2 regions of the Streptosporangium sp. H13245 genome follow, and region 1 is predicted to be linked to the other one. Evidence: riboswitches for the same ligand, from Rfam matches in the RefSeq annotation. Region 1 holds a riboswitch; the other holds the start of a gene.
The links. Region 1 has a riboswitch for glycine ahead of gcvT (glycine cleavage system aminomethyltransferase GcvT). Riboswitches for the same ligand answer to the same signal wherever they lie in the genome.
Positions count from the first base shown of each region.

Region 2: another riboswitch for glycine. It lies ahead of gcvP (aminomethyl-transferring glycine dehydrogenase); the one in region 1 lies ahead of gcvT (glycine cleavage system aminomethyltransferase GcvT).

Region 1 covers NZ_JBSZKT010000005.1:87,005-91,191, reverse strand. Annotated here, with positions in the region: gene ACW9TB_RS12030 (aldehyde dehydrogenase family protein) at 1-568, shown strand, start outside; gene ACW9TB_RS12025 (3-oxoacyl-ACP reductase) at 574-1,338, shown strand; gene ACW9TB_RS12020 (gamma-glutamyl-gamma-aminobutyrate hydrolase family protein) at 1,493-2,188, shown strand; glycine riboswitch at 2,432-2,530, shown strand; glycine riboswitch at 2,531-2,625, shown strand; gene gcvT (glycine cleavage system aminomethyltransferase GcvT) at 2,659-3,750, shown strand; gene gcvH (glycine cleavage system protein GcvH) at 3,747-4,136, shown strand.
Region 2 covers NZ_JBSZKT010000030.1:62,896-67,082, reverse strand. Annotated here, with positions in the region: gene ACW9TB_RS30155 (bifunctional nuclease family protein) at 25-495, shown strand; gene ACW9TB_RS30150 (MerR family transcriptional regulator) at 640-1,260, shown strand; glycine riboswitch at 1,276-1,368, shown strand; gene gcvP (aminomethyl-transferring glycine dehydrogenase) at 1,554-4,187, shown strand, end outside.

The sequences.
Region 1 (4,187 bases):
CTGCGCGCGCTCCCGGATCCTGGTCGAGCGCTCGGTGCACGACGAGTTCCTGGCCAGGTTCGGGGAGGCGGTGCTGGACGTCAGGGTCGGCGACCCCCGCGACGAGGCCACCGAGATGGGCCCGCTGATCAGCGCCGAGCACCGGGAACGGGTGGCCTCCTTCGTCACCGAGCCGCCCCACCTGCGGGGCACCTGCCCGCCGGGGCCGGGGTTCTGGTTCCCGCCGACGGTCCTGACGCCCCGGTCCGCGGACGACCGGGCGTTCACCGAGGAGATCTTCGGGCCGGTGGTGTCGGTGGTGCCGTTCGACGACGAGGCGGACGCCGTGCGGATCGCCAACGACACCCCGTACGGCCTGAGCGGGTCCATCTGGACCCGCGACGTCGGCCGGGCGCTCCGGGTGGCCAGGGCGGTCGAGGCGGGCAACCTCAGCGTCAACTCGCATTCGAGCGTCCGCTACTGGACCCCGTTCGGCGGTTTCAAACAGTCGGGCCTTGGCCGCGAGCTGGGCCCCGACGCCCTGTCAGCGTTCACCGAGACCAAGAACGTCTTCATTTCCGAGGAGTAGTAGCGATGCTGCGTTTGCAGGACCGGGTCGCCGTCATCACCGGCGCCGGAAGCGGGATCGGCCTGGCCACCGCGCGCCGGTTCGCCGAGGAGGGCGCCCGCGTCGTGTGCGTGGACCTGGACGAGACGACCGGCGCCAAGGCCGCCGACGAGGTCGGCGGGCTGTTCGTGCGGGCCGACGTGACCAGCGAGGAGGACGTCGCCCGCGTGTTCCGGACCGCGTTCGACACCTACGGCAGCGTGGACATCGCGTTCAACAACGCGGGCATCTCGCCGCCGGACGACGACTCGATCCTGGAGACCGGCATCGACGCCTGGCGCCGGGTCCAGGAGGTCAACCTCACCTCCGTCTACCTGTGCTGCAAGCACGCCATCCCGTACATGCGGCGGCAGGGCAAGGGGTCGATCATCAACACCGCGTCGTTCGTGGCCGTGATGGGGTCGGCGACCAGCCAGATCTCCTACACCGCCTCCAAGGGTGGGGTGCTGGCCATGTCCCGCGAGCTGGGCGTGCAGTTCGCCCGCGAGGGCATCCGGGTGAACGCCCTGTGCCCGGGGCCGGTGAACACGCCGCTGCTGCGGGAGCTGTTCGCCAAGGACCCCGAGCGGGCGCAGCGCCGCCTGGTCCACATCCCGGTGGGCCGCTTCGCCGAGGCGTCCGAGATCGCCGCCGCGGTGGCGTTCCTCGCCTCGGACGACGCCAGCTTCATCACCGGCTCCGAGTTCCTGGTGGACGGCGGCATCTCCGGCGCGTACGTCACCCCGCTGTAGCCCTTTCCGCGCGCCCCCCTCCCCCGCGGGCGACCCCGGCGTGTCCCCCGGCCTCGCCGCGGGTCGCCCCGCCATGGCCGGTAGCGTGCGGAGAGGGGGCACGGACCCCCCTGACCAGCCCTGACGTCGAGAAGCAAGAACAAGACAGGAGATCATGTCCCGTCCCGTCATCGGCATCACCTGCTACGTCGAGCCCGCGCGGTTCACCGTCTGGGAGACGACCACCGCGCTCCTGCCGTACGACTACGTCGACCACGTGGCCCGCGCGGGCGGGCAGCCGGTGATCCTGCCTCCGGCGGGTGACCCCGCGGCGCTGGCGGGGCGCCTGGACGGGCTGATCCTGGCCGGTGGCGGGGACGTCGGCCCGGAGCGGTACGGGCAGGAGCCGCACGAGCGGACCGGCTACGTCCGGCCGTTCCGCGACGACGCCGAGCTGGGGCTGGTCAGGGCGGCGCTGGAGCGGGGCCTGCCCTTCCTGGGGATCTGCAGGGGCATGCAGGTCCTGAACGTCTCGCTGGGCGGCACCCTCCACCAGCACCTGCCCGACGTGGTCGGTCACCCCGGGCACGCCCCGGCCCCCGGCCACTACGGCAGGATGCCGGTGTGGCTCGCCCCCGGCAGCCGGACCTCGAAGATCTTCGGGACCGAGACCGTGGACGTGGCCCACTACCACCACCAGGCCATCGACCGGCCTGCCGAGGGCCTCACCGTGACCGCCCACGCCGAGGACGGCACGATCGAGGCCGTGGAGGTGGACGACCACCCGTTCGCCGTCGCCGTCCAGTGGCACCCCGAGACCGACGGCGAGTCCGCTCTGTTCGAGGCACTGGTCCGGCACGCCACCCCCTGACCGGGACCGCGAGGGGATTTCGCTCGGCCTGTACGAACGGACGGATCGGGGCCGCGAGGGGATCTCGCCCACCCGGTACGGGCAGATGGGTCAGGGCCACGGGAGGATCTCGCCCGCCCGGTGCGGACGGACGGATCGGGACCGCGAAGGGATCTCGCTCGCCCGGTACGAACGGACGGATCAGGGCCGCGAGGGGATTTCGCTCGGCCGGTGCGGGCGGTTAGGCTGGCCGGTGACACCGATGAATCCCGTGCGGGAGAGCGTCCTGACACCCAGGCCAGGACCCCTGAAGGAGCAAGCCCTCCCCGCGAACCTCTCAAGGCAAAGGACCGTGCGGGTAGGTGCCCTCTGGAAAGCAGGTCCCACGACCTCGCCGAAGGTGAAAGTCCGGTAAAACCCGGATGAAACTCTCAGGCACCCACGACAGAGGGGGAGGATGCTCTCATCTGTCCCTTGTCTGAGGTGCGCACATGTCCCGACCTACGCCGCTGCGCGGCGTGCACGAGTCCCTCGGCGCGACGCTGACCGACTTCGCGGGCTGGCTGATGCCGCTCCGCTACGGCAGCGAGTCGGCCGAGCACAACGCGGTCCGCCAGGCGGCCGGCCTGTTCGACCTCTCCCACATGGGGGAGATCTTCGTGACGGGGCCGCAGGCCGCCGAAGCCCTCGACTACGCGCTGGTCGGCCACCTCTCCGCGCTGGAGCCCGGCCGCGCCCGCTACACGATGATCGTCGACGCCGAGGGCGGCGTGCTGGACGACCTGATCGTCTACCGGCTCGCCCCCGCCGAGTTCATGGTCGTCGCCAACGCCTCCAACTACCCGAGGGTGGCCGCCGAGCTGACCGGCCGCGCCAAGGGCTTCGACGCCGCGGTGGACGACCGCTCCGAGCGGTACGCGCTGGTCGCGGTCCAGGGCCCGCGCTCCGCGGAGATCCTGGGCTCGCTCACCGACGCCGACCTCGACGGGCTCAAGTACTACGCCGGACTGCCCGCCGTCGTCGCGGGCCACGAGGCCCTCGTCGCCCGTACGGGATACACCGGCGAGGACGGTTTCGAGCTGTTCGTCGCGGCCGGGGACGCCGAGCCGGTCTGGGCCGCCCTCACCGAGGCGGGCGCCCCGCACGGCCTGATCCCCGCGGGCCTGTCCGCCCGCGACACCCTCCGGCTGGAGGCCGGGATGCCGCTGTACGGCAACGAGCTGTCGGCCGGGCTGACTCCGTTCGACGCCGGGCTGGGCCGTGTGGTGAGGTTTGACAAGCCGGGCGACTTCGTCGGCCGGGCCGCCCTCGAATCGCGCAGGGACGTCCCGCCGTCCCGCCGCCTGGTCGGCCTGATCGCGACCGGCCGCAGGGTGCCCCGGCACGGGTATCCGGTGGTGGTCGCCGGTGACGGCGCCGTCGTCGGCGAGGTCACCAGCGGGGCACCCTCCCAGTCACTGGGCAGGCCCATCGCGATGGCCTACGTGGACAACGGCCTGTCGTCAGGACTGGCCGTCGACATCAGGGGCAGCCACGAGCCGGTCGAGGTCGTCGCACTGCCCTTCTACAGGAGGAAAAAATGAGCAGCATTCCCGAGGAACTGCACTACACCAAGGAACACGAGTGGATCTCCGGCATCGATGACGGCCTGACCCTCACCGTGGGCATCACCGCCTACGCCGCCGAAGCGCTGGGCGACGTGGTCTTCGTGCAGGTCCCCGAGGTCGGCTCGACGGTCGCCTCCGGTGACGCCGTCGGCGAGGTCGAGTCGACCAAGTCGGTGAGCGACATCTTCGCCCCGGTCTCCGGCGAGATCGTCGAGGTCAACCAGGCCGTCGTGGACGACCCCTCGCTGGTCAACAGCGACTCCTACGGCGACGGCTGGCTGTTCCGCGTACGTCTTGAGGGCTCCGCCGACGACCTGCTGTCGCCGGAGGAGTACGCCGCGCTCACCTCGGGTGAGTCCTAAGCCTCTCCCCCCTCGCGTCACGGTCACGCGCGTCCCCGGGCGCGCGTGGCC
Region 2 (4,187 bases), on a different contig from region 1:
AATCCAGCGAAGACGGAGCAGCCCGTGTTGCAGATGGAGGTCGTGGGCGTTCGAGTTGAGATGCCCTCCAACCAGCCGATCGTCTTGCTGAAAGAGACACATGGGGAGCGTTATCTACCTATCTGGATCGGCATGACGGAGGCCACGGCGATCGCCATGGCCCAGGCCGAGGAGCCACCGCCCCGGCCGCTCACCCATGACCTGTTCCGCGACGTGCTCGAAGGGCTCGGGGTCCGGCTGAGCACGGTCAACATCGTCGCCCTGCGCGACGGCATCTTCTTCGCCGATCTCGTGTTCTCCAACGGGGTGGAGGTGAGCGCGCGTCCCTCGGACTCGATCGCCTTGGCACTTCGTACCGGCGCACGTATCTTCGCGAGTGAGGACGTGGTCCGGGAGGCGGGGGTGATCATCCCCGACGACCAGGAGGACGAGGTGGAGAAGTTCAGGGAGTTCCTTGACACGATCACGCCCGAGGACTTCGGCCGCGCGGGGTAGGAATTTCGGTGCATTTACGCTTCACGACGCGCCGGGTGGGGTCGTTGACTGGACTTGGCCCCAGTCCTACGGTGCAAGTGAAACCCGCGGTCGTGCGTAAACCCCCAGATCAGGCCGTGGGATGAGAGAAAGCCGGAGGTCCGCGTGGCGGTCAGCAGCGGCGAGGGTAGAAACGCCGATCAGGATGACCCGGAACGGCGCCAGTCGGCACGTCAGCGCGCGGGTGAAGAGGGTCTGCTGTTCGACGGGCAACCGGTGAAAGTGCCCGCCGACATCGGCTACCGGGGCCCGACGGCCTGTTCGGCGGCCGGCATCACCTACCGGCAACTCGACTACTGGGCGCGCACCGGCCTGGTCGAGCCCACCGTGCGCGCCGCCCACGGCTCCGGCACCCAGCGGCTGTACGGTTTTCGCGACATCCTGGTCCTCAAGGTCGTCAAGCGGCTCCTCGACACCGGCGTCTCCCTCCAGCAGATCCGCATCGCCGTGCAGCACCTGCGCGACAGGGGGGTCAACGACCTGGCCGGGATCACCCTGATGAGCGACGGGGTGAGCGTCTACGAGTGCACCTCGCCCGACGAGGTCATCGACCTCCTCCAGGGCGGTCAGGGAGTCTTCGGCATAGCACTGGGACGGGTGTGGCAGGAGGTGGAGGGCTCCCTCGCGGATCTGCCCGGCGAACGTGCGGAGTCGGGCGAGGGCCCTTTAGGCGATCATCAGGCCGATGAGCTGGCCCGCCGTCGCAGAGCACGACGAACCGGGTAAACTCGGACCTGCCACTGACCCTGTGCGGGAGAGACCCCGACCAAGATCGGGGCGCCGAAGGAGCAACCTCCCCGGAATCTCTCAGGCACCCGGTACCGCACGGACGAGGCAACTCTGGAAAGCAGGCGCGCTCGCCAGGCGCGACTCACCGACGGTGCAAGCCTCCCGGAAAATGGGGCAGGTGAAGCTCTCAGGTCACGACCCGCGAACGACGGTCGTGATGACAGAGGGGGAGACCAGGCATACGCCCGCGCCCAGCGCCGGTCTCCACCCCGTCCCGGGAGGCTTCACCAATGACCGACCTGTCATCGCTCAGCGAGCTCAGCTCCCCGCCGTTCGCGACCCGCCACATAGGGCCGGACGACGCCGCCCAGACCCGCATGCTGGAGGCGGTCGGATTCGCCTCCGTCGCCGACCTGGTCGCGGTGGCCGTGCCCGAGGCGATCCGCTCCTCGGCCAGGCTGAGCCTGCCCCCGGCGGCCGGGGAGTCCGAGGCCCTCGCGGAGCTGCGGGTCCTCGCCGGGCGCAACACCGTGCTCACCTCGATGATCGGCCTGGGCTACCACGACACGATCACCCCGGGCGTCATCCGCCGCAACCTCCTGGAGAACCCGGGCTGGTACACCGCGTACACGCCCTACCAGCCGGAGATCTCCCAGGGCCGCCTGGAGGCCCTGATCAACTTCCAGACCGTCGTCTCCGACCTGACCGCGCTCGACGTCGCCGGGGCCTCCCTGCTGGACGAGGCCACCGCCGCCGCCGAGGCGATGACCCTGGCCCGCCGCGCGGGCCGCGGCCCCTCGAAGGTGTTCGTGGTCGACGCCGACGCGCTGCCGCAGACCAAGGCGGTGCTGCGCACCCGCGCCGAGCCGCTCGGCATCGAGCTGGTCGAGAGCGACTTCACCGCCGAGCTTCCCGAGTGCTTCGGGGTGCTCGTGCAGTACCCCGGCGCCAGCGGCAGGGTCCGCGACTTCCGCGCCGTCGCCGACGCCGCCCACGCGCGCGGCGCCCAGGTGGTCGCCGCGGCCGACCTGCTGGCCCTCACCCTCCTGGCCGCGCCCGGCGAGCTCGGTGCCGACATCGCGGTCGGCTCCTCGCAGCGCTTCGGCGTCCCCCTCGGGTTCGGCGGCCCCCACGCGGCCTACATGGCGGTCCGCGACGGCCTCCAGCGCCAGCTGCCGGGCCGCCTGGTGGGCGTCTCCCAGGACGCCGACAAGCGTCCCGCGTACCGGCTCGCGCTGCAGACCCGCGAGCAGCACATCCGCCGCGAGAAGGCCACCAGCAACATCTGCACCGCGCAGGTGCTGCTCGCCGTGATCGCCGGCATGTACGCCGTCTACCACGGCCCCGAGGGGCTGCGCAGGATCGGCAGGCGCACCCACCGGCACGCCGTCGTGCTCGCCGAGGCCCTGCGCCAGGGGGGTGTCGAGGTCGTGCACGACACCTTCTTCGACACCGTGCTCGCCAGGGTGCCCGGCCGCGCCGAGGGGGTCGTCGCCGCGGCCCGCGACAACGGGGTCAACCTGCGCCTGGTCGACGCCGACCACGTGGGCGTCACCTGCGACGAGAGGACCGAGCCCCTCCACCTGGAGCAGGTCCTGGCCGCCTTCGAGATCAGCGGCACCGTGCTGGCCGACCTGGACGCCGCCGCGCACGACGCGCTGCCCGCCACGCTGGCGCGGACCGGCGACTACCTGACCCACCCGGTCTTCCACAGCCACCGCTCAGAGACGGCCATGCTGCGCTACCTGCGCAGGCTCCAGGACAAGGACATCGCGCTCGACCGGTCGATGATCCCGCTGGGCTCCTGCACCATGAAGCTCAACGCGACCACCGAGATGGAGCCGATCACCTGGCCGGAGTTCGCCGGGCTGCACCCCTACGCGCCCGAGGACCAGGCCGCGGGCTACCTCGAGCTGATCGGGGAGCTGGAGCACTGGCTGGCCGAGGTCACCGGCTACGACGCCGTGTCGCTCCAGCCGAACGCGGGTTCCCAGGGCGAGTTCGCCGGGCTCCTGGCGATCCGCGCCTACCACACCGCGCGCGGCGAGTCGGGCCGCGACGTCTGCCTGATCCCCTCGTCCGCGCACGGCACCAACGCCGCGAGCGCCGTCATGGCGGGCATGCGCGTGGCCGTGGTCGCCTGCGACGACGAGGGCAACGTCGACCTCGACGACCTCGTCGCGAAGATCGGCAAGCACCGCGAGCAGCTTGCCGCGATCATGGTGACCTACCCGTCCACGCACGGCGTGTACGAGGAGACGATCGTCCGGATCTGCGAGCTGGTGCACGAGGCCGGTGGCCAGGTCTACGTCGACGGCGCCAACCTCAACGCGCTGGTCGGCCTGGCCAGGCCGGGGGAGTTCGGGGCGGACGTCTCCCACCTCAACCTGCACAAGACCTTCTGCATCCCGCACGGCGGCGGCGGCCCCGGCGTCGGCCCGGTCGCGGTCCGCGCGCACCTGGCCGGATACCTGCCCGGCCACCCGCTGCGCGAGGGCGGCCCGGTGGGCCCGGTCTCGGCCGCCCCGTACGGCTCGGCGGGCATCCTGCCCATCTCCTGGGCCTACATCCGGATGATGGGCGCCGACGGCCTGAAGGCGGCCACCGAGCAGGCCATCCTGTCGGCCAACTACCTGGCCCGCAGGCTCAGCCCCCACTACCCGGTCCTCTACACCGGCCGCGGCGGCCTCGTCGCCCACGAGTGCATCGTCGATTTGCGCCAGATCACCAAGGAGACCGGGGTGACGGTCGACGACGTGGCCAAGCGCCTCATCGACTACGGCTTCCACGCCCCGACCATGTCCTTCCCGGTGGCCGGCACGCTGATGATCGAGCCGACCGAGAGCGAGGACCTGGCCGAGCTCGACCGGTTCTGCGAGGCGATGATCGCGATCCGCGAGGAGATCGCGAAGGTCGCCTCCGGC